DNA from 3 places in the Erwinia sp. L03-1 genome. Region 2 is predicted to be linked to each of the others. Evidence: predicted binding sites of a transcription regulator. Region 2 holds the regulator's gene; each other region holds the start of a gene.
What was found. Region 2 encodes CRP, which controls carbon source genes, mostly activating them, when cyclic AMP is high. Its sites were predicted from a motif close to ATGTGANNNNNNTCACAT; they were not measured.
Positions count from the first base shown of each region.

Region 1: msrB (peptide-methionine (R)-S-oxide reductase MsrB) is a predicted target of CRP. The motif match lies at 2,646-2,663, and genes of this name have one in related genera.
Region 3: azuC (stress response protein AzuC) is a predicted target of CRP. The motif match lies at 3,269-3,286, and genes of this name have one in related genera.

Region 1 is NZ_CM178762.1:2,107,754-2,117,934, forward strand. It holds gene AC4PCC_RS09800 (aldo/keto reductase) at 1-379, shown strand, start outside; gene AC4PCC_RS09805 (D-hexose-6-phosphate mutarotase) at 498-1,376, opposite strand; gene gapA (glyceraldehyde-3-phosphate dehydrogenase) at 1,444-2,439, opposite strand; gene msrB (peptide-methionine (R)-S-oxide reductase MsrB) at 2,778-3,182, shown strand; gene AC4PCC_RS09820 (YeaC family protein) at 3,188-3,466, shown strand; gene pncA (bifunctional nicotinamidase/pyrazinamidase) at 3,535-4,179, opposite strand; gene ansA (asparaginase) at 4,189-5,208, opposite strand; gene sppA (signal peptide peptidase SppA) at 5,291-7,147, opposite strand; gene AC4PCC_RS09840 (NAD(P)H nitroreductase) at 7,340-7,891, shown strand; gene AC4PCC_RS09845 (DNA topoisomerase III) at 8,155-10,074, shown strand; gene AC4PCC_RS09850 (DUF1496 domain-containing protein) at 10,074-10,181, shown strand, end outside.
Region 2 is NZ_CM178762.1:347,510-357,690, forward strand. It holds gene tsgA (MFS transporter TsgA) at 1-931, opposite strand, end outside; gene ppiA (peptidylprolyl isomerase A) at 1,204-1,776, shown strand; gene AC4PCC_RS01520 (aminodeoxychorismate synthase component II) at 1,931-2,506, shown strand; gene argD (bifunctional acetylornithine/succinyldiaminopimelate transaminase) at 2,590-3,807, shown strand; gene AC4PCC_RS01530 (YccS/YhfK family putative transporter) at 3,915-6,047, opposite strand; gene crp (cAMP-activated global transcriptional regulator CRP) at 6,106-6,738, opposite strand; gene AC4PCC_RS01540 (OsmC family protein) at 7,047-7,451, shown strand; gene AC4PCC_RS01545 (phosphoribulokinase) at 7,532-8,401, opposite strand; gene AC4PCC_RS01550 (YheU family protein) at 8,485-8,703, opposite strand; gene AC4PCC_RS01555 (hydrolase) at 8,705-9,697, opposite strand; gene AC4PCC_RS01560 (LysE family translocator) at 9,782-10,181, shown strand, end outside.
Region 3 is NZ_CM178762.1:136,044-146,224, forward strand. It holds gene mgtA (magnesium-translocating P-type ATPase) at 1-1,687, shown strand, start outside; gene AC4PCC_RS00545 (DUF1158 family protein) at 1,937-2,179, opposite strand; gene AC4PCC_RS00550 (hypothetical protein) at 2,145-2,384, shown strand; gene mntP (manganese efflux pump MntP) at 2,575-3,147, shown strand; gene azuC (stress response protein AzuC) at 3,359-3,436, shown strand; gene cbpA (curved DNA-binding protein) at 3,783-4,727, shown strand; gene AC4PCC_RS00570 (chaperone modulator CbpM) at 4,727-5,023, shown strand; gene AC4PCC_RS00575 (hypothetical protein) at 5,040-5,384, opposite strand; gene adhP (alcohol dehydrogenase AdhP) at 5,603-6,616, shown strand; gene AC4PCC_RS00585 (alpha/beta fold hydrolase) at 7,085-8,083, shown strand; gene AC4PCC_RS00590 (hypothetical protein) at 8,089-8,343, opposite strand; gene AC4PCC_RS00595 (ABC transporter substrate-binding protein) at 8,436-9,458, opposite strand; gene AC4PCC_RS00600 (TonB-dependent receptor) at 9,469-10,181, opposite strand, start outside.

The sequences.
Region 1 (10,181 bases), 1.8 Mb from region 2:
GGGCTGTGCGGCTAACCAGGTGCTTTACCACCTGGCCTCGCGCGGAATTGAGTACGACCTTCTGCCTGCGTGCCAGCAGCGTGGCATTCCGGTGATGGCCTACTGCCCGCTGGCGCAGGCGGGGCGTCTGCGTCACGATTTGATGAATAACGGCGTGCTGGCGGACATTGCCCGGCAAAAGCGCATCAGTGTAGCCCAGCTGCTGCTGGCCTGGGTTATTCGCCAGCAGGGCGTCATGGCTATTCCCAAAGCAGGATCGGTGCAACACGTTGACGAGAATGCGGCTGCGTTGAAGGTGGTGCTGAACAGTGAGGAGCTGGCGCTGATGGACCAGGCCTTTCCACCGCCCGTCGGGAAGGTCGCGCTCGACGTCGTCTAAGCCAGGCCAGTGCAGGGTCGCGCCTGGCGGCATTCAAACCCGATCGGGTGCAAGGTAAGGCAGTAAGGGATTAAAGCCTGGTCAGGCGGTAACTTTTTTACCGCCTCACTGCGTATCGTCAGGCGTTTTTACGCACTTTAATGGTGGTAGCCAGCCGGGAGGGGCTCTCGCCCGAACTCTTCATTGCGGATGAAATACGCGCCGTTTCCACGCACACCATCGTTTTATAACCCTCATTGGCCATGTCTCCCATGCTGCATGACAGCGCAGGGCCAGGGTTCCACGTGACAACGTCACTGTGATGATGGTGGTACACTTCGATGGTACGCTGACCGACAGTATCGGTGATAACGCTACAGTCTTCAGGTTGGGTATACACGCGATCGACCCGATCGGGATAGGTTTGCCTGCCGGATGCAGAGTTTCCCTCAGCCCCGTCACTGACCTTATCAATATAGGGGTGGCCCAACCCGCTCACTTCAACACCGGCGATGTCGGCAACGTTAAAGTAGCTGTGCAGTGCGGCCGTTGCCTCAAAGTCTCCGTGCGCCTCCAGTTCGATTTCAAGGCGATCCCTGAAGCGGAAGCGCGCAATCAGGGTGAAATCATGCGGCCAGAGCTTTTTTGTGCGCTCGTCACTTTCCAGCACGAAGGTCAGCATCACGCTCTCTTCATTCTCATCGTGTGCTGAGAGCGTCCAGGGCAGAGTACGGGCAAAGCCATGAGCGGGTTCACCTGCCGGACCAAACCACGGCCAGCAGACAGGCACGCCGCCCCGTATGGCTTTCCCTGCGGAAAAGGCTGTCTTCTCGCTCAGCCAGATAACGGGCTTTTCACCACCAGGCTGCCAGGCGATCAGATGCGCGCCCTGTAAGGTGATGGCTGCCCTGACTTTTGGATGAACGATGGTTAAAAGGGGCAGGTCGCCCATTTTTCTCTGCGAAATATAGGGGGTGATCTGGTCAGTAACCGCCAGGGAAAAGAGTTTTTCGCTCATGAGGAAACCTTTTTCAAACCGATAAAAAAAGGGCGACCGGAGTCGCCCTCATTAGTCTTTCAACTGCTTATTTAGCAATGTGAGAGATCAGGTCCAGAACTTTGTTTGAATAGCCCGTTTCGTTGTCATACCAGGCAACCAGTTTGACGAAGGTGTCGCTCAGGGCGATACCTGCTTTGGCATCAAATACAGAAGTCAGAACTTCGCCGTTGAAATCAGTAGAAACCACGTCATCTTCGGTGTAGCCCAGAACGCCTTTCAGTTCGCCTTCGGAAGCCGCTTTGATTGCATCACAAATTTCTTTGTAAGAGGCAGGCTTAGCCAGACGTGCAGTCAGGTCAACCACGGAGACGTTTGGCGTAGGGACGCGGAAAGACATACCGGTCAGTTTGCCGTTCAGCTCAGGGATCACTTTACCTACGGCTTTCGCTGCGCCGGTAGAAGAAGGGATGATGTTCTGAGATGCGCCACGACCGCCACGCCAGTCTTTGTGAGACGGGCCATCAACGGTTTTCTGCGTAGCAGTAGTCGCATGCACGGTGGTCATCAGTGCTTCAACGATGCCGAACTTGTCGTTGATCACTTTTGCCAGCGGTGCCAGGCAGTTAGTGGTGCAGGATGCGTTAGAAACGATGTCCTGGCCGTCGTAAGACTTGTGGTTCACGCCCATAACGAACATTGGGGTGTTGTCTTTAGAAGGACCGGTCAGTACGACTTTCTTCGCGCCAGCCTGAATGTGCTTACGTGCGGTTTCGTCGGTCAGGAAGATACCGGTTGCTTCAGCAACAACGTCAACGCCGATTTCGCCCCATTTCAGGTTAGCTGGATCTCTTTCAGCGGTAACACGAATGGTTTTGCCGTTAACAACCAGATGGCCGTCTTTGACTTCTACAGTACCGTCGAAACGGCCATGGGTAGAGTCGTACTTCAGCATGTAAGCCATGTACTCGGCGTCCAGCAGATCGTTGATTGCAACGATTTCTACATCAGAACGCTGCTGAGCAGCACGGAAAACGATGCGACCGATACGGCCAAAACCATTGATACCTACTTTGATAGTCATATATTCCACCAGCTATTGGTTAGTGAATAAAAGGTTGGCTGTAAAATTACAAAAACCTTACCAGGCGTCAAGCGGAATCGCTTCAATTGTTGCGACAAATCAAACCAGCGAGCAGGAATAATTTATCTGAAAGCATGATTCGCGGCACCCGTTAGAACCTAATCTTGGGCCTTCCTGCACGAATATAAAGGGGCAGGGGTATCAAAGGGTGATCTGAATCACATAATCGTCTGCTTTTACTTTCAGATATCTCTGTAAGCGAAAAAATCCCCAGACGTTGTTATGTATTTGTTAGAATGATAGACATTATCCAGAACACACCGCCAGAGAGTATCGATATGGCTAACAAACATCTGAACCCAGAAACCGATTTGAACGAAGTACAGCGTTATGTGACCCAAGAGCGCGGTACCGAGAGACCCTTTACCGGCAAGCTGCTGCATAACAAAGGCGAAGGGCTGTATCACTGCCTCGTGTGCAATTCGCCGCTGTTCCTGTCGGAAACCAAGTACGACTCCGGCTGCGGCTGGCCCAGTTTTTACCAGCCCGTCAGCGATGATGCTATTCGTTATATTGAAGATGACACTCACGGTATGCAGCGTATCGAAATTCGCTGCGGCAGCTGTGATGCCCACCTGGGGCACGTATTTCCGGATGGTCCTCAGCCTACGGGCGAGCGCTACTGCGTCAATTCCGCTTCGTTAAGCTTTTCTGACGAAGAAGGCAACAACATTAAAGGATAGCGGCAATGGTGTTGGATGAGATGATTAATGCCATGACGCCGGATGTTTACCAGCGTCTGCTGACCGCCGTTGAAACGGGTAAATGGGCCGACGGCGTCGCGCTGACTGACGCGCAGAAAGAGAACAGCCTGCAGCTGGTGATGATATGGCAGGCGAAATATAATGAGCAGCCGCAGCATATGAGCATTGGCAAGGGTGGCGAGATGGTGACAAAAAGCAAAAGAGAGCTTAAGGAAGCGTTTGGCATTGTGGATGACAACGTCACCCGCATTAAGCTGCAATAAATTATTCCTGGAGGAATAATTGTCGCTGGTTCACGCCACGATCCCCGGTTAAATCCCGGCAGCAGGTTTTACCTGAGCGTTCCTTCCGCCCCCTCAGCATTGATAAGCAGCGCGCCGCTGGCCGCCATTTCCGCCAGCGCCCGCTCACCGTCACCCGCTTCCAGATTCACACCCCGACACCCTGCGACAATCACGCTGACGCGATAGCCCAGCCTTAGCGCGTCCAGCACGCTATATTTCACGCAGTAATCGGTCGCCAGGCCCATCACCGTTAGCGCCGTCACCCCCTGCGATTTTAACCAGCTGTCCAGGCCGGTCTGGCTGCGCTGGCCATTGTCAAAAAAGGCGCTGTAGCTATCTGTGCGGGGATCCGTTCCCTTATAGATCTGCTTGACGAGCACGCTGCGATTAAGCTTAGGGTGCAGCTCTGCCCCCTTACTCCCCTGAACGCAGTGATCGGGCCACCAGACCTGGGGCAGCCCATCCAGCTCCCCCATGGTCCAGGGCTCTTCTCCGGCATTTGAGGCAAAGCTGCCGTGGTGATGCGGGTGCCAGTCGAGCGTGGCGACCACCGGCTGACCACGCTGATGAAAACGCATCGCAACCTGATTTGCTACGGCAATAACCGCATCACCTTCGTCGACAGCCAGTGCGCCACCGGGACAAAAGTCATTTTGTAAATCAATCAGTAACAGTGCCTGCTGCGTTTTCATTATGGTTCCTTATTTCTCGTCTGGCGTCAGTTCGCCGCGCAGATTAACCTGCATCAGCTGACGTACCCTGTCGCTCGAAAGACCCTGCGACAGTAAAAAATGGAGCTTGGTTAGCGTCGCCTCGACGGTCAGATCGTAACCGCTGATCACCCCTGCAAGCGCGAGCGCGTTGCCGGTGGCATAACCGCCCATATTGACCTTACCGGACATACACTGAGTCAGATTGATAACCACTATCCCGCGCGAGGAAGCCTCTTTAAGCTCCTTCAGGAAGGCAGGGTTTTGGGGGGCATTACCTACCCCGTAGGAGCGCAGAATCAGCGCCTTTACCGGCTGCAGGAGAAAATTACTGACCACATCGGCTGAGATACCGGGATATATCGTCACCACGCCAACCGGCTGCGGGGTAATCGGATGCACGATCAGCTCACCCTCGCCGTGGGGAGCAGGCGGGGTGTTCAGACGGCGGATATGAATCCCGGCTTCAAGCAGCGGGGCCAGATTGGGTGAGGCGAACGCATTGAAACCGTCGGCGTGTGCCTTGGTCGTGCGGTTACCGCGATAAAGCGTATTGTTAAAAAACAGAGAGACTTCATTTATCGGGAAGTTCGCCGCCACAAAGAGTGCATTCAACAGATTCTGCTGTCCGTCGGAGCGGAGTTCCTCAAGCGGAATCTGTGACCCTGTCACAATTACCGGCTTGGCGAGATTTTCCAGCATAAATGAGAGCGCCGACGCGGTGAAGGCCATGGTATCGGTGCCGTGCAGGATCACAAAACCGTCATAGCGATGGTAGTTCTGACGAATATCATCGGCGATAATCTGCCAGTCCTGCGGGGTCATATCCGATGAGTCAATCAGTGGCTGATACTCATGGATGGTAAAGTCAGGCATTTCGGCGCGATGAAACTCGGGCATATTTGCCAGCTGGGTCTGCAGATGCCCCGACACCGGAATATAGCCCTGGGAAGAACGCTGCATGCCTATGGTTCCACCCGTATAGGCCACGTAGATAGATTTCTTTTGCATGTTTAAGCTCTGGCCTGTCGTACAGGCGCATGACAGGAATAGGGGTAAAAGCAGCCCGACATGATGCCGGGCTGCCGCCGGGTTATTTCACCTGACCACAGGTCAGGCAGATGGCATAGCGATTTTGCGGATCGTTAAGATTATCAAACAGGCCGGGCTGATTTCTCATTGCCGCCATGGTGTCCATAACCGGCGCGGGCAGCCACACCTTCAGGACGTCAGGCAGCGCGGCGCGAATTGAGACATCCATCTGACTGAACAGCATATCAAGCATGCCCGGATCGTCCTGATACCAGTTTAGCTGGGGCTGTTTCAGCTTAGCCAGCTCGGTCGCTTTGGCAACGGCATCGTCAAAGTCGCCCAGCGCGTCAACCAGTCCGTTTGCTTTAGCATCGCTGCCTGTCCAGACGTGACCCTGCGCGATCTGGTCGATCTGCTCCGGCGTTTTATTACGGGCCTGTGCCACCAGATTGAGGAAGTTTTTATAACCGTTCTCAATGCTCAGCTGCATCATCTGCTGAACTTCAGGCGGGAGCGCCCTGGTGGTGGCCACATCGGCCAGCGGCGAGGTAGACACGCCATCCGTATGAACGCCGATCGCACCGAGTGAGTTTTCGACGGTATTAATCACGCCGAAAATCCCAATCGAGCCGGTCAGGGTATTCGGGCTGGCAATGATGTAGTTGGCCGGGGTGGAGACCCAGTAGCCGCCCGATGCCGCCAGGCCGCCCATGGAGACGACCACCGGTTTACCTGCGGCTTTCGCCGCCGCCAGCTCTTCGCGAATGGTTTCGGAGGCCGTTACGCTGCCGCCGGGACTGTTAACGCGAAATACAATGGCTTTAATCTTCGGATCCAGACGTGCCTGACGAATTTCCATCGCGGTGGTATCACCCCCCACGTTGCCCGCCGTCTCGTCGCCATCCATGATCGCACCGTTAGCCATAATCACCGCGATATTGCCGTCGGCTGACTGCTTATCTTTGACCTGATAGTCGTAGATGCTGGTACCGTTGAAATCTTTTGCTTCTTTATCCCAGCCGAAAACTTTCGTCAGCTGCTGATCAACCGCCGACCGCGAGGCTAACTCATCCACCAGCCGGGCATTTTTGGCGTATTCAGCCGTGTCGCCGCCGGTTTTCTGTAGTGCATCGAGCAGGCCCTGCGCACCCGGGAAAACCTGATCCGGGGTGATCTGACGGTTGGCCGCCAGGGTATTGAGATAGTTTTGCCACAGCTCGCCCATCCAGCGGCTGTCCGCCTCGCGCGCTGCCGGAGACATATCATCACGCAGGAACGGCTCAACCGCCGACTTGTAGGTCCCCACGCGGAAGACGTGTGAAGAGACCTTCAGCTTATCCAGCAGTGTCTTATAGTAGAGTCCGTTAGTGGCAAAACCGTGGATATCCACCGTACCCTGCGGGGAGAGATAAATTTTATTGGCAAAGCTGGCAAGGTAGTACTGTGCCTGACTGTAGCTGTCACCCGTGGCGTAAATCTGTTTACCGCTGTCGCGAAATTCGCGCAGGGCCTTACCCATATACTGAAGCGAGGGCTGATCGGCACCGGCGAAATCGCGCAGATCGAGCACCATACCAGTAATATTGGCATCACCTTTCGCCTGGCGGATGGCATCCACTACGTCAAACAGCGAATTCTCCTTCAGGCGGTTGCTATTGGTACCCAGCAGCTGGCGACCAAGTTTGCTGAGCTTATTGCTGACGGAGGGCTTATCGACCACCGTGCCGCTAAGATCAACAATCAGTGCGCCTTTCGGAGATTGTTCGGGTGTGGCAGGGCGGCTGAACTGAACATAAATTCCAATACAGATCAGAATCAATACCACCAGAAACAGATTAAGAATGAACTCACGGACGAAATTCAGCAGTCGCCATGTCCATTTAAAAAAACCAGCGATTGCTCGCCACAAAGTGCGCATATTATCTCCATAATCGCGGTAAAAAAGCCCGTTTCACCGGGTGCAAAAACGCACTAACGGCGAAACCGGAGCAGGATGGTGACATCCTAATTAGCCAGGGCGCTATTGTCAGCAGGAAAAAGCGCCATGCTGTAACAAATCATCATCCTGTGCTAGTTTCTGCTAAATCAGAATCATTATCAGGAGAAATTTATGGATGCGCTGGATTTAGTGGTTAACCGTCGTTCTGCCTCGCGGCTCAGTGAACCGGCGCCTGCGGGGGAAGCCCTGGAGAATATCCTTCGTGCCGGTATGCGCGCGCCCGACCACGGCACGCTCCAGCCGTGGCGCTTTAGCATTATCGAAGGCGCAGGACGCGAACGCTTCAGCCAGCTGCTGGAAACGACGGCCCGTCAGGATGATATGGATTTAAAGGCCATTGAAAAGGCAAAACAGTCTCCGTTTCGCGCGCCGATGATCATCACCGTTGTAGCGCGATGCGAAGATCATCCGAAGGTCCCGCGCTGGGAGCAGGTGGTTTCCGCAGGCTGTGCGGTGATGGCAATGCAGATGGCTGCGCTGGCGCAGGGGTTTAACGGCGTCTGGCGTACCGGTGCCTGGACTGAGCATCAGGCGGTGCGCGAGGCGTTTGGGTGCCGCGAGCAGGATAGCCTGGTGGGTTTTCTGTACCTTGGTACGCCCCAGCTCAAATCTTCCACTACCGTTCTTCCGCCCAACACCGCGCCATTTGTCAGTTATTTCTGAGTGACAGCGGGTCACAATCCCCGCAGGCTTGTGACCCGCCCTGCAATTTGTCGCGATAATAAGCAAACGGAGCGGCAATTATGCGCCCGGACTTACCACGCTTAGCCTGACAGGTTACCATTGCGGACCATGATACCCGCGCCCGCGTCGCGGGTCAGTTGAGGTGTACGCCACAGTATTCTGGCGACACCGGGTGAACTGATGCCGCTGTACGCCGGGCGTTCAGTAACAGAAATTGTAAGTTAAGCAGGATGTCATTTCGCATGCGTTTGTTTATTGCCGAAAAACCCAGCCTTGCCCGCGCGATAGCGGATGTGTTACCAAAGCCGCACCGCCGGGGCGAGGGCTACATTGCCTGCGGGCCGGATAATATGGTGACGTGGTGCGTCGGGCACCTGCTGGAACAGGCGCAGCCAGACAGCTATAACAGCCGCTATGCGCGCTGGTCGCTGGCCGATCTGCCGATTGTCCCGGAAAAATGGCAGCTACAGCCGCGGCCTTCGGTAGCAAAACAGCTCAATGTGATCAAGACGCTGCTGGAACAGGCGACAGAAGTGATCCACGCCGGGGACCCGGACAGGGAAGGGCAGCTGCTGGTGGACGAGGTGCTGGATTATCTGGCGCTGCCGGCAGGTAAGCGCGAAAAGGTGCAGCGCTGCCTGATTAACGATCTCAACCCCCAGGCGGTTGAGCGGGCGGTGGGGCGGCTGCGTGAAAATCGCGAATTTATCCCGCTGTGCGTCTCTGCGCTGGCGCGGGCGCGGGCCGACTGGCTTTACGGCATCAATATGACCCGTGCCTACACGCTGCTGGGGCGCAACGCTGGCTACGACGGCCTGCTGTCCGTAGGTCGGGTACAAACGCCGGTACTGGGGCTGGTGGTGCGGCGGGATGAAGATATAGAAGGCTTCGTGCCAAAAGATTTTTACGAAGTTAAGGCGCATATCGTCACGCCCGCTGATGAGCGATTTGTCGCGCTATGGCAGCCCAGCGATGCCTGCGAATCCTGGCAGGATGAGGAGGGGCGTTTGCTGCATCGCCCGCTGGCAGACCATGTGGTGGCGCGTATTGGCGGTCAGCCTGCCCACGTCACCAGCTATAACGACAGGCGGGAAAACGACACGGCGCCGCTGCCTTTTTCCCTTTCCACGCTGCAAATTGAAGCGGCGAAGCGCTTCGGCCTTAGCGCGCAGACCGTGCTGGATACCTGCCAGAAGCTCTACGAAACCCACAAGCTGATCACCTACCCTCGTTCGGACAGCCGTTACCTGCCGGATGAGCACTTCGCCGGGCGTCATGCCGTTCTCAATGCGATAGGTGTGCACCAGCCCGATCTGCAAACGCCTGCCGATTTTGACAGTGACCGCAAGAACCGCTGCTGGGACGATAAAAAAGTGGATGCGCACCATGCAATTATCCCGACGGCACGCGGTGGCACCCTGCGCCTGAGTGAAAATGAAAGCAGTATCTACCGGCTGATCGCCACCCAGTATCTGATGCAGTTTTGCCCCGATGCCGTCTACCGCAAATGCGTGATCGAACTTGATATCAACGGCGGGAAATTTATGGCGAAGGCCCGATTTTTGGCCGAAGCGGGCTGGCGTGCGCTGCTCGGCAGTAAAGAGCGGGATGAGGAAAATGACGGCACGCCGCTACCGGTGGTGGCAAAAGGGGATGAGCTCCTCTGCGAGCGCGGAGAAGTGGTGGCGAAGCAGACACAGCCGCCCAGACCCTTTACCGATGCCACGCTGCTCTCAGCGATGACCGGTATTGCGCGCTTCGTCCAGGATAAAGATCTAAAGAAAGTGCTGCGTGCGACCGATGGTTTAGGGACAGAAGCTACGCGCGCCGGGATTATTGAGTTGCTCTTCAAACGGGCTTTTTTGTTTAAAAAAGGGCGCTATATTCATGCCAGTCCCGCCGGGCGAGCGCTGATCCACTCGCTGCCAGAGATGGCAGCCAGACCGGATATGACTGCCCAGTGGGAGTCCACGCTGACTAAAATCAGTGAAAAGCAGTGCCGCTATCAGGATTTTATGATGCCGCTGGTAGAGACGCTGCATAATCTGATCTCGCAGGCCCGGCAGCAGCCCGCCGCGCATGCATTCCGTGGCCTTCCTGCGGCAGAAAATCGTAAAAAACCGGCGCGTCGCAGGGCGTCCAAAGCGAAGGAAACTGAGTAATGAGAAAAAATGCCGTAGTGATGCTGTTTGCTGCGCTGCTGTTAAGCGGTCAGGCAGCGGCAACCAGTCAGAGCCTGCACGTTGGCGGCGGGCAGGGCAGTGATGTG
Region 2 (10,181 bases):
TTGCGCTGGAGAAGAAGCCCAGGCTGATCATTATCCACTTCAGCATTGCGGCATTCTCGCTGCTGACAAACCAGTACATCAGCAGCGTAGCCGCCAGCGCCAGCACGGTCAGAATACGCTGCGGGTCAAAGAAGCGCAGTATGGCGCTGAAAATCCACATGCCTATCATGTATGACGTCCAGAAGTTACCGACCAGGCCGCCCGCCTGTGTAATGTCCATCCCCATGCTTTTGGTGGCATACTGTGGTACCCAGCCGATAAAGCCCAGCTGGCCCAGGATATAGCAGAGGGCGGCAATCGACAGGAACATCACGCCGATACCCCATTTCTCTTTTTCAACCGTCTGGTGATTAGCGGCTTTTTTGCCCAGCACCGGAAACTCGAAGCAGAGCGCCAGAATAAAGATCGCGACGTAAATGACGCCGATACAGGCATAAACCCAGTACCAGGGAAGCGACCGCGCCAGAATAGCGGCAGCAATAATCGGGAAGATGGTTCCGGCCATGCTGAAGAAGGAGTCGGTAAACAGCAGGCGCGATCCGCGCTGACGCCCTTCATACAGATGGGTGATGAGGAATGTCCCGATGGACATCGTAATCCCGCTCACCACGCCCAGCACAAACATACAGAGCGAGAATACGCCCAGGCTGTGACTGTTCATCAGCCCCAGCACCGCCAGCACCATCAGCACGAAGCCGAACATCAGCTGGCGCTTCAGCGGGATAATCTCCATCAGCCAGGCGTTGAGAAACACCGCGGCGAGAATGCCCGCATTAAGGAAGGTAAAGGTGTTGCTCATCTGCGCAACGGGGAGATGAAAGTAATCAGCAATATTTTCCAGTACCATACCGGTGACAATTACTACCGCGCCGGTAAGCGCATAGGAAAAAAAGCTGATCCAGGTGAGACCGATTCGATCGCGATTAGTCATAGTAGGAGCCTGCAAGTTAAAAAGATTCTGGTACGCAAAAACGACGTAATTTTCGGAAGTGTAGCGATATTCGTGATCGGCTTAAATCAATAATGAAACATTTATTTTCATATTCATTGGATCCGTGATGAATATCACTCCACGCCTCAGAGGAAAACGGTTGCGCAGTGACATTTCGCACGTAAATAAAAGTAAAACGCTGGCGCGTAACTAACCGCCTCTTTACAATCAATTTTGTTTTTCTGACCACCGCCCTCAGAAAGGAATTTTCCATGTTAAAACGCACTTTGGCAGCCGTCGCTACCGTACTGGCACTCTCCTCACTTTCCGTATCTGCACTGGCTGCGAAAGGGGATACCCATGTTCTGCTGACCACCTCAGCGGGAAATATTGAACTTGAACTGAATAATCAGAAGGCACCCGTCTCGACGAAGAACTTTGTCGACTACGTTAACAGCGGCTTCTATAACAACACGCTTTTTCATCGCGTGATCCCTGGCTTTATGGTGCAGGGCGGCGGCTTCACCACCGATATGCAGCAAAAGCCCACCAGAGCGCCGATTAAAAACGAAGCGGATAATGGCCTGCTGAACAAACGCGGTACCGTCTCCATGGCCCGCACCGCTGACAAAGACAGCGCCACCAGCCAGTTCTTTATCAACGTTGCCGATAACGCTTTTCTCGATCATGGTCAGCGTGACTTTGGCTACGCGGTATTTGGTAAAGTCGTCAAAGGTCAGGATGTGGCAGACAAAATTTCTCAGGTTCAGTCACAGAACGTCGGCCCTTATCAGAATGTGCCGGTTAAGCCTGTCGTTATCCTTTCAGCTAAAGTGCTGCCTTAACGGTTTCGACACGCGTTCTGCATTCCCTCCCGCCCGCGTTCTCAGGGCGGTAAGCGCGGCCTTACGGCCGCGTTTTGCTATCCAGAGCAAAGTGATAAACGGACAGGGTGAAAATGCGTAGAATAGCGGCGTCTTCATCCGGCCCGGAGCCTCCATGCTGCTGCTTATTGATAATTACGACTCTTTCACCTGGAATCTCTACCAGTATTTCTGCGAGCTGGGGATAGACGTGTGTGTCCAGCGCAATGATGCGATGACGTTAGCGCAAATTGACGCGCTGCGTCCGCAGCATCTGGTTATCTCTCCCGGCCCCTGTACGCCCAACGAAGCGGGTATTTCCCTGGCGGCCATTCGTCATTTTGCCGGCAGGATACCGATCTTAGGCGTCTGCCTGGGGCATCAGGCCATTGCCCAGGCGTTTGGTGGTCGGGTTGTTCGCGCCCGCCAGGTGATGCACGGCAAAACGTCACCGATTGAACACCGTGACGGCGGCGTGTTTGCCGGACTGAATCATCCCCTGACCGTCACGCGCTACCATTCACTGATTGTTGAGCAGGCATCGCTGCCCGCGGAATTTGAGGTGACGGCCTGGACGCTGCGTAACGGCCAGCCCGATGAAATTATGGGACTTCGCCATCGTGAGCTGCGGCTGGAAGGGGTGCAATTCCATCCGGAAAGCATTCTTAGCGAGCAGGGACATCAGCTGCTGGAGAATTTCCTTAAGCCGTAAATTAAGTTGCCTTTGAGTGGTTTTTTATGCATATTTTGTGACTAATATTTCACTTTAATGCAACGAGAAAAATGGGGTCACCGATGGCAGCGGACAAATCAGCGGTAACGCGCGCGACGTTTGATGAGGTTATTTTGCCTGTTTATGCACCCGCGCAGTTTGTGCCGGTCAGGGGCAAAGGCAGCCGCGTCTGGGATCAGCAGGGCAAAGAGTATATCGATTTTTCCGGTGGTATCGCGGTGACCGCGCTGGGCCACTGCCACCCTGCGCTGGTTGAGGCGTTAAAAACCCAGGGCGAGACCCTGTGGCACACCAGCAATGTCTACACCAATGAGCCTGCGCTGCGTCTGGCCAGCAAGCTGATTGCCGCCACCTTTGCCGACCGCGTCTTTTTTGCTAACTCCGGTGCAGAAGCCAATGAAGCCGCCTTTAAGCTGGCGCGCTACTATGCTGCCAAACGCCACTCGCCCTATAAAAGTAAAATTATCGCCTTTCATAACGCCTTTCATGGTCGCACGCTGTTCACCGTCTCCGTCGGCGGGCAGCCGAAATATTCCGATGGCTTCGGGCCTAAACCTGCCGATATCGTCCATGTTCCCTTTAACGATCTCGCTGCGGTGAAAGCGGTCATTGACGACCATACCTGCGCTATCGTAGTGGAACCGATCCAGGGCGAGGGCGGAGTGATGCCCGCTACCCAGGCATTTATGCAGGGGCTGCGCGAACTGTGCGATAAACATCAGGCGCTGCTGGTGCTGGATGAAGTGCAGAGCGGCATGGGCCGCAGCGGCAAGCTGTTTGCCTGTGAGCACTATGGCGTGGTGCCTGATATCCTCACCACTGCCAAAGCCCTGGGCGGCGGCTTCCCGGTCAGCGCGATGCTCACCACCGATGAGATAGCGTCAACCATGTCGCCGGGCGTCCATGGCACCACCTATGGCGGTAATCCGCTGGCCTGCGCCGTGGCAGAGGCCGCGCTGGATATCATCAACACCGAATCGGTGCTGAGCGGTGTGGAAGCGCGTCGCGAGCAGTTTGTTGCGGCGCTAACCGCGCTGGACGCTAAGCGGCCGCTCTTCAGTGATATCCGGGGCAAGGGGCTGCTGATCGGGGCCGCACTCAGGCCGGAGCATGCCGGTAAGGCGCGGGATATTCTTCATGCCGCAGCGGCTGAAGGGGTGATGGTCCTTAACGCCGGAACGGACGTGCTGCGCTTTGCGCCTTCGCTGGTGATTGAGCCTGCCGATATTGAAGAGGGCATGGCCCGCTTTGCCAGGGCGGTAGAAACAGCGCTATTCTGACGGCATGATGCATGGAGGGAGCATGATGCATCATGCATGGAGCATGGAGCATGGAGCATGGAGCAGTAAGCAGGAAGGGAGATTATTGGATGGCTGAAAACCCCGCGTTATGCTTGCCTGCTCTCCTCCCGCTTCTCGCTGTGCGTTCTGCCTTTCGTTTTAGGCGCTTTTTTTAAGCGGCGTGACAGCCAGCGTCCGTGATGCGGCCGGTCGCGCCAGGCCAGCGAAGAGATGGTATGCATAATCCTGAGGTGATCGAGTATCTGCCTCAGGTGTCGCTCCAGAATCGTTATCGGTCCCTGTTCAAACTCTCCCTGTAAATCCTCCAGCACGTTGGTATCCGAGCCGGGACCATCATACTCCAGCCGCTGCTGGCAGCGCTGAAGGGCGATTTCACAGCTTTGCAGGTAGCGCTCGGCCAGCGCCGGAGTGAGCATCGTATGTTCACGGGCGAGGATGGTCATCGCGTTGATATGCTCGACAATAAACTGACTGTGCGTCACCCACAGCTTCATGTCTGCCAAATAGTTTGAATCAAACCCCGGTTCCTGCATGGCCTGATTAAGCGAGTTGAACACCGCATTATGCGCCTGGTTGGCGCGCATACGCTGGTAAGCCAGCCTGACCGGATCCTGCTCGCTGCCAAGCAGCATTTGCAGCGCATCCTGGTAGGTGCCCAGCGCGTCGTGGGCATTTTGCCGCAGCAGCCCGCTTTGCCACTGGGGCCACAGCCAGATCATGCCGCCAAAGGCAATCATGCATCCCATCAGCGTATCCATCAGCCGTGGCAGCAGGAAGTCAGCGCCGTTCAGCGAGAGCAGCTGGAGCGAGTACACGGCGGTGACGGTAAAACCAATCATCGCCCAGCCGTAGAACTTGCGGATAACCAGGTAGCTGACCAGCGTGATAACCAGCATTATCGACAGCACCATCGCCTCAGGCGCGTGGAGGCGCAGGGCGACGGCGGCGATAATCAACCCGGCCAGCGTACCGAGTGCACGGTGCTGGATGCGTACGCGGGTGGCGCTGTAGCCATTCTGGCTGACAAACATCACCGTCATCAGGATCCAGTAGGGCTTGGGCAGGTCGAAGAACATCGCCAGGGTACTGGCGAAAGTGAGCATCACGGCAAAGCGGGCGGCGGTGCGCAGGGCGGCAGACTTCAGCGACAGATAGCTTTTGCAGGCGGCCAGCAGCGGCAGGCGGCGCTGGCGATCGGCCATCAGGTCGCGCTGATATAAAGGGCGCTGCGTGCGCAGGACGCGCGCAATGCGGCTGAAGTGGTAGTAGCAGAACTGTCCCACCGGATTATCCCGGCTTCGACGGGCGATTTTTTCAAGTGCGCCGAGCGGCTTGTCCATCACAAAGCGCTCCGGCAGCCGGTGGTAAAGAATATCATCGGCCAGCTCCCGCAGTCGTGCGGCGATGGTTTGCGCGTTCCAGCGAATGACCGCTTCAGCATGGCTTTTTTCGACCAGCTTCTGCACCTCTTCAGGCTGATGCAGGCTGACGGAGATATGCTCCTGCAAATCCAGCGCGACCTGAAACGCGCGGATGAGACGTTTATGATGGCTGTCGCGGTTGGCGGCCAGCATATGCATCTGCTGATAGCAGATGCCGATCAGATCGACGGCTTTTTGCTGGCGGGCCAGCAGCGGCGGCAGGGCTTTATCAGGATCGGTCAGACGGGTGAGCAGGGTATATTTGGCTTCACAATAGTCGGCCAGCTCGCGGTACAGCAGGCTGAGGGTTTCGCGCATCGGCTGCTCTTTCCACAGCCAGAACCAGAACCAGTTGAACACCCCGTACCAGATCGTCCCCAGCACGTAGAGCAGGGGCGGCTCCCATATCGGCATGCGGCCGGCCAGACTCAGGGTGAAGATGGCGGCGATAAGCGATCCGGGCAGCAGCCTGGCATGCAGTGGGCTGATTTCACCCGTGACGCCCAGCAGCATTGCCATAGCAAACAGAATCGCAGGCAGGGGAACGCTGTGCTCACCCAGGTACTGGATCAGAAAGCTACTAAAGGCAAACAGGCTTCCGCCCACGATAAGGCGTTTGAAAAAGCGCTTATGCGGCGTATCCAGACCGGCGTTATTGCAGCACGCGGGCACCAGGGAGAACAGCAGTCCCTTTTGCAGATCGCCCAACAGCCATCCAATCGCTACCGGTAAACAGAGCACCAGCGTCTGACGCAGGGCATAGTTAACCTCAGGATGATAAATCAGTCTGCGCCACATCGCTCCATACCAATAAAAAAGGCGCAACGGGAGGTTGCGCCGGGGGGATCAGAGCCGGTTAGCGCGTGCCATAAACTACGATAGTTTTACCGTGTGCGGAGATCAGATTCTGATCTTCCAGCATTTTGAGTATGCGGCCCACGGTTTCGCGCGAGCAGCCCACAATCTGACCAATTTCCTGGCGGGTGATTTTGATCTGCATCCCATCCGGGTGAGTCATTGCATCCGGCTGCTTAGCCAGATTTAGTAGCGTCTGCGCGATGCGACCCGTCACATCGAGGAAAGCTAAATTCCCCACTTTCTCAGACGTCACCTGCAGGCGACGAGCCATCTGCGAAGAGAGTCGCATCAGAATATCAGGGTTAACCTGAATAAGCTGACGGAATTTCTTATAGGATATTTCAGCCACTTCACAGGCGGTTTTCGCCCTGACCCATGCGCTACGCTCCTGACCCTCTTCAAACAGGCCAAGTTCACCGATAAAGTCGCCCTGGTTGAGGTAAGAGAGGATCATCTCTTTGCCTTCCTCATCCTTAATGAGCACCGCGACTGAACCTTTCACGATGTAGTAAAGCGTTTCCGCTTTCTCACCCTGGTGAATTAGCGTGCTTTTGGATGGATACTTATGAATATGGCAATGTGACAGGAACCATTCAAGAGTCGGGTCTGTTTGCGGTTTGCCGAGAACCATTCGCGATTATCCTCTGTTGTCATCATGCCTAAACACAGGGGCAGAGTTCCCTGTCAGGCGTTGAAATAGTGACGCGTTTCCCATCAGGGAAATTATCCCGAACCCTGTCGCAGGCCTGGGTCGTTATGTTGTGCCGTTTCGTCATGCTTGTAGAGTACGAACGAAATTATTACAGCTTTGTTTGTAGCACAGCTTGGAACGAGTGTCTTGTGTTGTCTCGCTTCAGCATAGTGTGAAAATTGTCGCATTGCCGTTTTTGTTGCCGAAGCGTAATCTGGCGTTAACTGAATGACTTAGAGGGATTTGTTATGCAAGCACGTGTTAAATGGGTAGAAGGGCTCACGTTTTTGGGAGAATCCTCATCCGGGCACCAGATTTTAATGGACGGCAATGCGGGCGATAAGGCACCCAGCCCAATGGAAATGGTTCTGATGGCGGCCGGCGGGTGTAGTGCCATCGACGTGGTGTCAATCCTGCAAAAGGGGCGCCATGACGTGGCTGACTGCGAGGTCAAACTGACTTCCGAACGCCGGGAAGAAGCACCCCGTCTGTTCACCCATATCAACCTGCACTTTATTGTTAGCGGTAAGGGCCTGGAGGAGAAAGCCGTTTCCCGCGCCGTCGACCTGTCGGCAGAAAAGTATTGCTCCGTTGCCCTGATGCTGGGCAAAGGCGTTGAAATCACCCACAGCTTTGAAGCGATCGAAATTTAACATTCCATTAGCCCCAGCCTGTGGGGCTAATGCGCAGTGGCCCGGACTATTTTTTTCTCTGGGGCTTAACGCACGGTGTCTCAGACTATCTTTTTCCCCTCAATCAGACGCCTGACCAGCGGCCCCATTATCAGCTCCATCGCCAGCCCCATTTTGCCGCCCGGCACCACCAGCGTATTGATCTGAGAGATAAACGCGCCCTGCAGCATCGACAGGAGATAGGGGAAATCAATATCCTCCAGCGCCTGAAAGTGGATAACCACAAAGCTTTCATCAAGCGATGGGATACCGCGTGCCGCAAACGGATTGGAGGTATCCACCGTAGGTACGCGCTGAAAGTTGATGTGGGTGCGCGAAAACTGCGGGGTAATATAGTTGATGTAGTCCTCCATCGAGCGTACCACGGAGTCCATCACCGCCTCGCGGGAGTGCCCCCGCTCGCTGGTGTCGCGGACCAGCTTTTGGATCCACTCAAGGTTGACGATCGGTACCACGCCGACCAGCAGATCGACATTCTCCGCAACGTTATGCTGCGGCGTCATTACGCCACCGTGTAAACCTTCATAGAACAGCACGTCAGTCGGCTCGGGCAGCGGCTGCCAGGGCGTAAAGGTGCCCGGCACCTGGTTCCAGGGTACCGCTTCATCGTAGGTATGCAGGTATTTACGCGACTGGCCGCTACCGCTGCGGCCATATTCGGCAAACGTATGCTCCAGCAGGGCAAAATCGTTAGCCTCGGGGCCGAAATAGCTGATATGGCGGCCCATATCACGCGCTTTACGAATAGCCATATCCATTTCAGGACGCGTAAAGCGGTGGAAGCTGTCACCTTCAACTTCAGCGGCATGGAGGTTTAGCTGCTGAAAAATTTTGCGGAAGGCCAGGCTGGTAGTCGTGGTTCCCGCACCGCTGGAACCCGTTACGGCAATCACAGGATGTTTGGCTGACATGGCTAACGACTCTCTGAGAAAAACGCATCAAGGCGGCATTGGTAACACGATTTGCGTCCGGGTGTCACGCCCGGTCACGATCGCTAACCGGTAATCCTGCCGCGCGGCATAATATTCACCGTCTCGTGGAGTTCGGACCAGACCAGTACGGCTTCACCACTGATAAGCTGACGGCGTACGTCCTCCACTTTCTGCGTCAGCGAGCGCTCCTGCTCGCCGTAGTCGGTGCCTTCTCTCAGCACGAAAGATTCGATCAGGTTATCCAGCGTCTCTGCGTCCAGCTCTTTCCAGGGAATAATCACGTTAGTTGTCCAGCCAGGTTGAAAGCCATTCGGGGATACGCTGCTCCAGCCACATTTCCGGGTTGCGCAGGGTCCCCCCAACAAATCCTACATGACCGCCGTGCCGGGTGAGCTGATACTCCACCGACGGGGGCAGCAGGTCAGGCGCGGGGATCACCTCATCAGTCATAAAAGGGTCGTCCCGGGCATGAATAATCAGTAGCGGCTTGCGTACGCCGGGCAGCAGCGGCATGGCGCTACAGCGTTGATAATAGTCCGTCGCGTCAAGAAAGCCATGGGCAGGCGCGGTGATGGCGTTATCGAAGTCACGCAGCGTTTTTAATGCTTCCAGCCCGGGCAGGTCAACCGGCAGCGTACCCGGCCATGCACGTAGCTTTCGCCCGGCATTTTGCTTTAGCAGGTTAAGCAGGTAGTGCTGGTAAACGCGCGACAGCCCCTGCTCCAGCTTCCTGCTGCACGGCTCAAGCATCAGCGGCGCGGAGACCACTACTGCGGCATCGATCAGGCAATCTTCTCCCTGCTCTCCCAGCAGGCAGGCGAGCATATTTCCCCCCAGCGAAACGCCAACGGCCGCAGTTGGGACGCGACCCCATTCGTCGCGCAGCCACTGCATAAAATAGCGCGCATCGCCGGTTTCGCCCGAGTGGTAAATCCTCGCCAGGCGATTTGGTTCGCCGCTGCAGCCGCGAAAATGCATAACGACGCCCAGCCATCCGCGATCGCGGAATACCTGAAGCAGCCCGTGCGCATAGGGACTGGTAAAGCTGCCCTCCAGCCCGTGAAACAGGACCACCCTGGGCTTATGCCGCGCCAGCGCCGGATTTTCACTCCAGGCCAGATCGACGAAATCGCTGTCCGGCAGAGTCAGCCGCTGCCAGTGGGGCTGTAGCGTGATACGTCGGCGAATCAGCCGGGGCAGAAGCGTTTGCAAATGCGCATTACTCAAGCCCGGCAGGGCATTAAAAGGGCTCGACGGGGGGCGATTAAAATTCATATTCAAAATGCTTGTAGGATCTCTGTCACATTGTTAGCTTCAAAGCGTCTGCTTTTTTCAGGGGGTGAGGAGCACCCATATCATATGGAACTGAATTTATTTTTATCCATGCTCGGCTTTCTGTGGGTTGCTGCGATTACGCCAGGCCCTAATAATATGTTACTCACCGCCTCCGGCGCCAATTTTGGTTTTTTGCGCTCGCTGTGGCTGTTAATCGGCATCATGATCGGTATGCAGGTCATGTTGCTTCTGGTGGCTTTCGGCGTCGGCGGATTGCTTCTGCTTTATCCCTCCCTCCACCTTATCCTGAAAATTGCCGGTAGCGCTTATCTTCTCTGGCTGGCATGGAAAATAGCGACCGCGAAATATGAAAAACTGGACCCCGGCGACGGCCCGGCTTCACCGATGCCCTTCTGGCAGGGTGGGCTATTGCAGCTGGTTAATCCAAAGGCCTGGCTGATGGCGCTGGGTGCGGTGGCAAGCT
Region 3 (10,181 bases), 210 kb from region 2:
TCTGGCTAAAGGGGCGATTGCCCTGTCGCGCCAGAAGGTGGTGGTCAAGCGGCTGAATGCGATACAGAACTTCGGCGCGATGGATGTCCTCTGTACCGACAAAACCGGCACGCTGACTCAGGACCGCATAATTCTGAGCCAGCACCTGAACGTTCAGGGTCGTGCCGATGAGCAGGTTCTACAGCTGGCGTGGCTGAACAGCCGTCACCAGAGCGGCATTAAGAACCTGATGGACAAGGCGATCCTGCGCTTCAGCGAGGGCAAGCTGGCCACCAGCGGACTGTGGCGCTGGCGCAAGATCGATGAGCTGCCGTTTGATTTTGAACGCCGTCGCCTGTCGGTGGTGGTCGCCGACGAGCGAAATCAGCAGAAGCTGATCTGCAAGGGCGCAGTGGATGAAATGTTGAAGGTAGCGAGCCACTGGCTGGATAACGGCCGGCGCTGCGAGCTGGATGAGGCCGCGCGCCAGCGCTGGTTGCAGCAGGCTGAACATCTGAATCAGCAGGGCTTTCGCGTATTAATTATCGCCGAACGCGATCTGGGAGATTCGCCGCTGCATCTCCCGCTGCACAGGGATGACGAACGCGATCTGACCCTCTGCGGACTGCTGACCTTTCTCGATCCGCCGCGTGAAAGCGCAGGCGAGGCAATTGCAGCACTGATGGAAAACGGCGTTACGGTGAAGGTGCTCACCGGCGATAATGCCGTGATTACCGCGAAAATTTGCCGTGACGTGGGGCTGGAGCCCGGCGAACCGCTGACCGGCGGGGAGATCGATCGTCTTGGTAATGAAGCATTACGGGCAGAAGTTGAATCCCGAACGGTGTTCTGCCGCCTTACGCCGCAGCAGAAATCACGGGTGCTAAAGGCGCTGCAACAGAATGGCCATACGGTGGGTTTTCTTGGTGACGGGATTAACGACGCTCCCGCGCTACGTGACGCAGACATCGGTATTTCGGTAGACACCGCGACGGATATCGCCAAAGAGTCAGCCGACATTATTCTGCTGGAAAAGAGCCTGATGGTGCTGGAGCAGGGGGTCATTAAGGGCCGGGAAACCTTCGGCAATATCATTAAATACCTGAACATGACCGCCAGTTCTAACTTCGGCAACGTCTTTTCAGTGCTGGTGGCCAGCGCCTTTATTCCATTCTTACCGATGCTGGCAATTCAGCTGCTGCTTCAAAACCTGCTGTATGACCTGTCCCAGCTGGCGCTGCCGTGGGACAAAATGGACAGGGAGTTTTTACGCAAGCCCCGCAAATGGGATGCGAAGAATATTGGCCGCTTTATGCTGTGGGTGGGGCCCACCTCCTCATTGTTCGACATCACCACCTTTTTGGTGATGTGGCATGTATTTGCTGCGAACAGCGCTGAACATCAGGCCCTGTTCCAGTCCGGCTGGTTTGTGGAAGGGCTGCTGTCACAGACGCTGGTGGTACATATGCTGCGCACGCAGAAAATCCCGTTTATCCAGAGCCGCGCTGCGCTGCCGGTCATGCTGATGACCGGGCTGGTCATGGCGTTGGGTATTTATCTGCCGTTCTCGCCGCTGGGTCATGCCGTTGGCCTGGTGCCGCTGCCCTGGTCTTATTTCCCGTGGCTGGTCGCTACGCTGTTCGGATATTGCATCGTTGCCCAGAGCATAAAACGTATTTATATGCGCCGCTTTGGTCAGTGGTTCTGAGGAGGATTAAAATATGAAACACAATAACGCGGTAACCGCTATCGTACTGTTCTTCGTTGGGCTGATGATACTCTCCAGCGGGCTGCTAATGATATTTAGCGCGTAGGCAGGTGAGCGGCTAACGGATATTCCGCGGGCAGGTAATAACAGGCTGCTCACAATATTCAGCCTAAGCGCGATAGCCAGCCAGCTAATGCTCAGCAGCAAAATTTGCAGGGGCGGGTCAATGACTCGTCCCTTTTTTTGTGGCTAAACCTTATAAAACTTCAGCCAGAGAAAGCGAATCACAAAGTATTCCATCGCACCCAGCAGCAAAAACCACAGGCAGAACACCAGCGTATAGAGCTGGCCGATATCGCTCAGGTGAAATATTCCAACCAGCCTGTGGGTGAGGCTGAGGCCGAACCACGGAGCGGGCAACAGCAGAGCCGAGAGAAAACCCAGCATCAGGGTGCTCATGGGCATCAAAAAAGTCAGAAAGGGATTTTTCATCGGATTTCCATCACGGGTCAATGCGGGCTATTTTCCGGCAATCGTTGCCAATCTTCAATCCCTGACGTTCCTCGTGGCGCAGGCCGAATCTTTTTTCCCTGTCAGAGAAGAAATGGCGCGGCTTAAAGAAGGGGCAATTCCCTGCGGTTTCAGGGGCGAAACGGGTAAAGTAGTAATTATTTTAGGCTTTTTGGCCTTTTTATAGGCACGAAATTAGCATTCGTTAAAAAGTATAGCCGATGCTATAATTAAATCCCTGATTTTACTGTCTTTTTTTTTCAGGCATCCCATGGTAGCATGCGTCCCACATTAACCTTCTCGCCCCATTTTTTCAGCGGGATCTGTTCTTTTGATGCTTTGAGCGGCTGTTACGCTTCCGGGCCGGTATAACCACAATGAATCTATACGCTACACTCATTCTTGCTTTCGGTATGTCCATGGATGCCTTTGCGGCGGCGATCGGGAAAGGTGCCAGCCTGAACCGTCCGGGCCTGAAAGAAGCACTCCGCACGGGGCTTATCTTTGGCGTTATTGAGGCGTTGACGCCGTTGATTGGTTGGGGCGTGGGTATTGCCGCCAGCCGCTATGTGATGGCATGGGACCACTGGGTGGCGTTTATTCTGCTGTTCATTCTCGGTGCGCGAATGATTGTGGAAGGCTTGCGTAAGAAAGTGAACGCACCGGAAGAGGCCCCGGAGCGTCACGGCTTCTGGCTGCTGGCCAGTACCGCCGTTGCCACCAGCCTGGATGCGATGGCCGTCGGCGTCGGGCTGGCTTTCCTCCAGGTTAACATTATAACGACCGCGCTCGCGATTGGCGCGTCAACCATGATCATGGCCTCTGCCGGTATTCTTCTCGGCCGCTTCCTGGGCCCGATGATGGGGAGATGGGCAGAAATTTTCGGCGGTCTGGTGCTGATAGGTATTGGCAGTAACATCCTGATCGAGCACCTGGGTCTGCTTGCCTGATTAAGGGGGCCGCGTCGAACTCTGATAGCCTGGCCGTCCGCAGTCACTTCTAAAGGGCTTAACAAAATGCGCTTTGTTAAGCCGCTGTTTACTTCGATAAATTCATAATTTCGCTGATTTTCTGTGATCCACTTCAAATTAAATTGCCTGAAAAACCCACCGGCTGTATAATTTTTGTGTTTTATTAACAAAAATTGATACAGGCAGGCTTATGAAAAAATTCCTTAAGTACGTGTTTCGCACCTATGTTGAAACGTTCAAACACGTACCGCCGGGCGCACTCTCCTGAGGCGTTCTGGCCCGAAACCCTCGATAGTCACGGTCATGGAAGGACCGCTGGCTATCACTTAATCTCCCTCTGCTACCTGCTCCTGTTATTTACCTCTTCCCCGTCACCGGCTGACTCCTTTTGCTGTCCCTGTCAGGGCGAAATGACAACCGTAATTTCACCGTTCTCTCTTTTCACCCACTCAATAGCTGGCTACTATTCATTCGGGCTTTGCGCCGCTTCGTCGATCCCGTCTGACACCGATTAATCCTTATCAGGGCTGGGGACAGGAGCCAGGGCGCAGTGGAGTTCGATGGAATGAGCCGAACTTATATCGACTAAAATAATGAATATAAGGTGATAACAGATGGAATTTAAAGACTATTATGCGCTGCTGGAGGTGGAGCCGACAGCGGATCTCAAGGCGATTAAAACCGCCTATCGACGACTGGCGCGAAAGTATCATCCTGACGTCAGCGATGAAAAAGACGCGGAGAGTCACTTCAAAGCGGTTGCTGAAGCTTACGAAGTGCTTAAGGACAGCGAGCGCCGCGCCGAATACGATCAGATCAGGCTTCATCGCAACGATCCGCGTTTCTCCGGCGCTTCTGCGGGTTTCGGCGGCGAGAGCTGGCAGCATACCCAGGAAAGTGGTGCCGGATATTCTGACTTTTTTGAATCCGTTTTTGGGCAGCGCTTTCATTCGGCACAGCAGGGGGCCACGCGCCGTCAGCCTCGCAGAGGTGAAGACCTTGAGATGGAAGTGCCGCTGTTTTTGGAAGAAACGCTGGCCGAAGAGACGCGCTCTGTTTCCTATAAGCTACCCATTTATGATGCGCTGGGTCGCCAGACGGATGTTAAAGTCAAAACCCTTAAGGTTAAAATTCCGGCCGGCGTGGTTGAGGGTGAGCGTATACGCCTGAAAGGTCAGGGCGTGGCGGGGACTCAGGGGGCGGCAAATGGCGATCTCTATCTGGTAATACGTCTGGCCCCGCATCCACTTTATGAGGTGGCAGGACAGGATCTTCATATCATCGTGCCCATTGCCCCCTGGGAGGCGGCGCTGGGCGCAACGCTTCAGGTCCCGACCCTGAACGGGAAGATCGCGCTGACTCTGCCTGCGAACAGCCAAAATGGTCAACGTCTGCGGATAAAAGGTAAGGGACTGGCCAACAAAAAAGGTACCGGCGATCTCTACGCCATACTCAACGTCGTGATGCCGCCGAAAGGCGATGATAAAGCCAGTGAACTGTGGCGGGAACTGTCACGTCAGGCCGCCTTTGATCCCCGTGCCGCATGGGAGAAATCCTGATGACTGAACTTACCCGGTTTACCGTCACTGAACTCTGCCAGGTGGTAGAGATTTCACAGGACGATCTGTACGAAATTGTTGGCCTGGGGGTCATTTCCCCGATCGACGCCGAAGCGATCTGGCTGTTTGATTATCAGGCGCTGAGCGCGCTACGCCGCGCCAGACGACTGCGGATTGAGCTGGATCTGGAATGGGCAGGGACGGCGATGGTGCTGACCCTGCTGGAAAAAATTGACCGGCTTGAGCATGATAATGCGCAGCTACGGCGACAGCTGGACCGGCTGCTTCAGGTGTAAGCCGCTGGATCAGGCGTTAATCCTGACTCTGATACTCGTTCAGGGTGGCATCGTGGCAGGCCTGTTCGCTCTGGCGCGCCTCTTTTTTCTGCGCATCGTTCAGATTCATCCACGCTGCCACCACGGTTCTGGCCTCATCTTCGTCAAATTGTGACGTATTCATTGATGAAGAGGAATGCCCTCGCGCGTCCAAATCTTTTAGCTGGTTGATGTAAGCATCGGCTGTTGCAGGGCTCTTTTCCTGCGTCACTATCGTGCAAAGATTGGTGATATAGCTCTGAGAACCATCATCGGTTCCCTCATCGGCCTGGGCGCTGCCTGCCATCGCTACGGCGGCGAGAAGCATCAGTACTTTTTTCATTTTCGCTCCTTGTTACGAGATTAACGAGGGACTCATTTTAACCTGTCTTACTGAAAAGTTTAGCGGCTTAGCGAATGATGCGCTATCCAGGAGGGAAGGCGCGGCCGCTTGCTCATTTTTTGAAGCCAGCGCTCATTCTTTACTGAAATCAACCTTGAGGCAAAAAATTACCTGTATAGTTAGCAGGGAAATTAATCCTGTAAAGTGAGGCAAAGGCTATGAAAGCTGCTGTGGTAAATAAAAATCATACAGTCGACATTGTTGAGAAAACGCTGCGTGCTTTAGAGCACGGGGAAGCACTGCTGAAAATGGACTGCTGTGGCGTATGCCACACCGATTTGCACGTTAAAAACGGTGATTTCGGCGATAAAACCGGCGTCATTCTCGGCCACGAAGGGGTGGGTATTGTTAAAGAAATCGGCCCCGGCGTGACCTCTCTTAAGGTGGGCGATCGCGCCAGCGTTGCCTGGTTCTATAAGGGCTGCGGCCATTGCGAATACTGTACGACCGGTAACGAAACGCTGTGTCGCGACGTGCAAAACGCTGGATTTAGCGTCGATGGCGGCATGGCAGAGGAGTGCATTGTTGTTGCGGACTACGCGGTCAGGGTGCCGGACGGGCTGGACTCGGCGGCGGCCAGCAGCGTGACCTGTGCAGGCGTTACCACCTACAAGGCAGTTAAGGTTTCAGGTATTCAGCCCGGTAAGTGGATTGCTATTTACGGCCTCGGCGGTCTGGGCAACCTGGCGTTACAGTATGCAAAAAACGTCTTCAATGCCAAAGTGATCGCGGTTGATGTGAATGATGCGCAGCTCCAGTTTGCCAGCGAAATGGGGGCCGACCTGGTCGTTAACTCCCTGAAAGAAGACGCTGCGAAGGTTATTCAGGAAAAAACGGGCGGCGCTCATGCTGCCGTAGTGACCGCCGTGGCAAAGGCTGCGTTTAATTCAGCGGTGGATGCGATGCGCGCCGGTGGCCGCATCGTTGCCGTTGGCCTGCCACCAGAATCAATGAGCCTGAATATCCCGCGTCTGGTACTTGATGGTATCCAGGTCGTTGGCTCGCTGGTGGGAACCCGGGAAGATCTGGCCGAGGCGTTCCAGTTTGCCGCCGAGGGGAAAGTCGTGCCGAAAGTCACCAAAAGGCCGGTTGAGGATATCAACGCGATTTTCAGTGAGATGCTGGACGGCAAAATTAAAGGACGCATGGTGATTGATTTCACCGGTAAATAGCCCGTGCAATAGCGAATAATTCGCAGCGCCTCCCGCTTCGGCTGCCGACCGGAAAGAATCACTGGCGGCCGAAGCGGCGGGCATAAAATGGTGTCAGGCTTGCATATAAAAGCTGGAGCGCTCGGAGGCTCTGGGTTCGAGAAGGGTATACAGGCGTAGCCAAAGCAGTGAAACCAACCAGTTCGTGTTACTCAGCATGAGTGTTTCCTTGGTACACGCAGATATTCCCATAAATGTAACCTGAAAAGCCAAATCTGCCAGGGGCTGTCGCTTTTTTTGTTAAAGAATATGAAATTATTTCTATATCTTTCCCCAAATGAGCCTCTATATTGCCAGCAATAGTCGTGAAATTTCGCACTCACCCGCTTATCCGCCGTGCCTGAAATGTAAAAATCAGCATTGTCTGTTGCAGACCCATCAACATCCACAGCGAGGATCCCCGTGCTAAGACGCCTTTACTGCCTGCTGATGCTGGCGGCGATAACGCTGCCGCCCCAGGTCACTGCTCAGGTGAATATCTCCCCGCCGCCGCCAGCCTATGGCCCCGAACTCCAGGGTTTTTCCTTCCCTTATCCCGTGCAGAAATTTACCTTCACCTCGCAGGGGCAGTCGCTCACGATGGGGTATATCGACGTCAAACCCCAGAACAGGGCCAACGGCCGCACGGTGGTGCTTTTGCATGGTAAAAATTTCTGTGGCGTAACCTGGCAGCAGACAATTGAAGCCCTGAGCCATGCGGGTTACCGGGTCATTGCGCCGGATCAGATTGGCTTCTGTACCGCATCCAAACCTGCACAGTATCAGTACAGCTTCCAGCAGCTGGCGCTGAATACGCATCAGCTGCTGGAGAGTCTGCACCTTCGTAACATCGTGCTGGTGGGGCACTCCACCGGCGGCATGTTGGCAACGCGTTTTGCGCTGATGTATCCGCAGGCGGTGCAGAAGCTGGTGCTGGTGAATCCCATCGGTCTGGAGGACTGGAAAGCGAAGGGTGTACCCTGGCGGAGCGTAGACGACTGGTATCAGCGCGAGCTGAAAACTTCCGCCGCCAGCATTAAGAAATATGAGCTGAACACCTATTACGTGGGCCGCTGGAAACCGGAATATGACCGCTGGGTAAACATGCTGGCCGGGCTGAATAATGGCCCGGGCAAGCAGGTCGTGGCATGGAATTCCGCCCTGTTGTACGACATGATATTTACTCAGCCGGTTTACTACGAATTTCGGGATCTGAACGTTCCGACCACCCTGATGATTGGCACCGCTGACACCACCGCCATTGGCAGCGATATTGCCTCTCCGGCGGTAAAGGCGACCCTGGGCCACTATAACGAATTAGGCAAACAGGTCGCTGCCACTATTCCGCATTCCACGCTGATTGAGTTCCCCGGGCTGGGCCATGCGCCGCAGATGGAAGAGCCAGCGCGTTTTAACCAGCGGCTGATTGAGGATCTGAACCGACCTTAATGCGGCTAATGGCACTGTGAGGTGCAGGCCTGTATACACGCCTGCATCTTCGCTCCACAGCCGCTGCTGTCATTACGATCGCACTGGCTGTTCTGGACGTAGCAGTTTTGCTGGCACAGGCTGACATCGCATTTTGCCGCCGCCGGAGTGAAAAGCGTGCTGGCTGGCTTCGGCTGAAATACGGAGGCGGGAGGAAGCTGTGAACAGCCTACGCCCGGCAGGACGAGGCACAGAATAGCCAGAATGCCGCTGAGTTTCATAATCTGCTCCAGTAGCCAGTCAGTGAGGTTTGACTTAAGTATAGTTTACCCCCGGGAGTATTGTTTACCGACGGGTGATACAGGCCCTCGCTTTAGTTCTCTGGCCCCTGGCCCTGTAGGATCCTTGCTGCCTGGGTTTTGTTCAGATCGTAGTTAAAGAAGCGATGATAGAAATCCTGCGTCGCTTTCACCATATCCAGGTCCTTAAACAGCGCCGGATGCAGCAGCTTAGCGGCCCACTGGATTTGCAGCGCGGCCTCGGTGCCATAGCGATCCCAGGGGAATACCCCGGCCGGATTCTGGAATACCTGATGGTTTTTCACCGCGTTAAGATTGCTGAACAGCGAAGCATAGTCTGACGCCTCTATGGTGCCCGCACCGGCACCGATGATGATAATATCCGGCTGCCAGAACAGGACGTTCTCCGGCGAGGTTTCCTTCATATTGCCTTCCACCTCCGCCGCCGCGTTGCGCCCGCCCGCCAGTTTAATCCAGGTATCAATTAGCGTATTGCGACCGTCGACCTTAAGGGGATGAAGCGACTGAATATGCAGGACGCGCGGGCGCTGGGCCTCGGTCAGGCTGGCGGTTTTCGCACTGATGGCCGCTATCTCGCCGTCGAGCCAGGCGTTATACGCTTTTGCGCGCTGTCTGGCATCGTCGCTGCCGATAACTTCAGCTGTGGTCAGCAGTGAGCGCTTCATCGACGGGAAATCATCAAAGCGCATTACCAGCGTCGGCAGACCCGCCTGGCGATAGGCGGCCGCATCGGCATCTTCGGCCGGTACAAATACCACATCGACCTTGCGCGCCAACAGCGCCTCGCTTTCAAAGCTGCGGCCATGCACCGACAGCGCCTGATTCAGAGAGGGCTGGATTTTGAACATCCAGGGCCGGTCCTGGGGATGATTGACCGTGGCGACGATGCGATCGCCCGCCCCAAGCGTCATTAGCAAGGAATGATGTGCATACCAGGCATCGGCAATGCGATGCGCTTCCTGCGGCACCTCAACCCGGTTCCCTCCATCATCCGTCACCGTGCGGGCAACCGTGGCGTGGCTGACCGCCGTCAGGCTCAGGGCCGCCAGCAGCGGCAAAATCAGGCGCTTTTTCATCATATCCTCATCAGAAACTCAGCTGCATGGAAACCTGCACCATCCGCGGCTCACCAATCTGCGCGCTGGCATAGCCCGCGCCGCTGTAGCCATTCAGGCCACCCGGCACAATGTTAGTCCAGTAGTGGCGGTTCGTCAGATTGGTCATATCCAGCCGGAACGTGGTGTCGGTATTGAACAGGCGGGTTTTATAGCGCGTGCCCGCGTCAAAGGTGGCGTAGCTGCCCACCCAGCTGTCATTAGCATTATCGGTGCTGCGTCGGCCTACGTAGCGCATGCCACCGTGCACGTCGGCACCGCGAATAAAGGGCAGGTCCCAGGCGGCGAACAGGCTGGCGGTATAGCGTGCCAGACCTGTGATCTGCTTGTCTTCGGTGCGGGTGCTGGCGGTATCACGCAGGCGTGGGTCGAGCCACGTCATGCCGCCGTAAAGATGCAGATTATCGCTCAGGTCGCCGTCGGCCATCAGCTCCAGTCCGCGGTTGCGCTGATTACCCTCTACCGCGTAGTCGCCACGGGTGGTGGTATAGGCAAAGGGACGGTCAATCTGGAACAGGGCGGCGGTTAGCAACACGTTCCCCACGGCCAGCTTGCTGCCAGCCTCCACCTGCTTACTGCGGTAAGGAGAGAGAATATTGCCCGCGTTGCTGGCACCCGCGGGGGCGGTATCGCCCTGTTGCAGGCTGTCTGCGTAAGTGACGTACAGCGTCAGTGGATCGACGG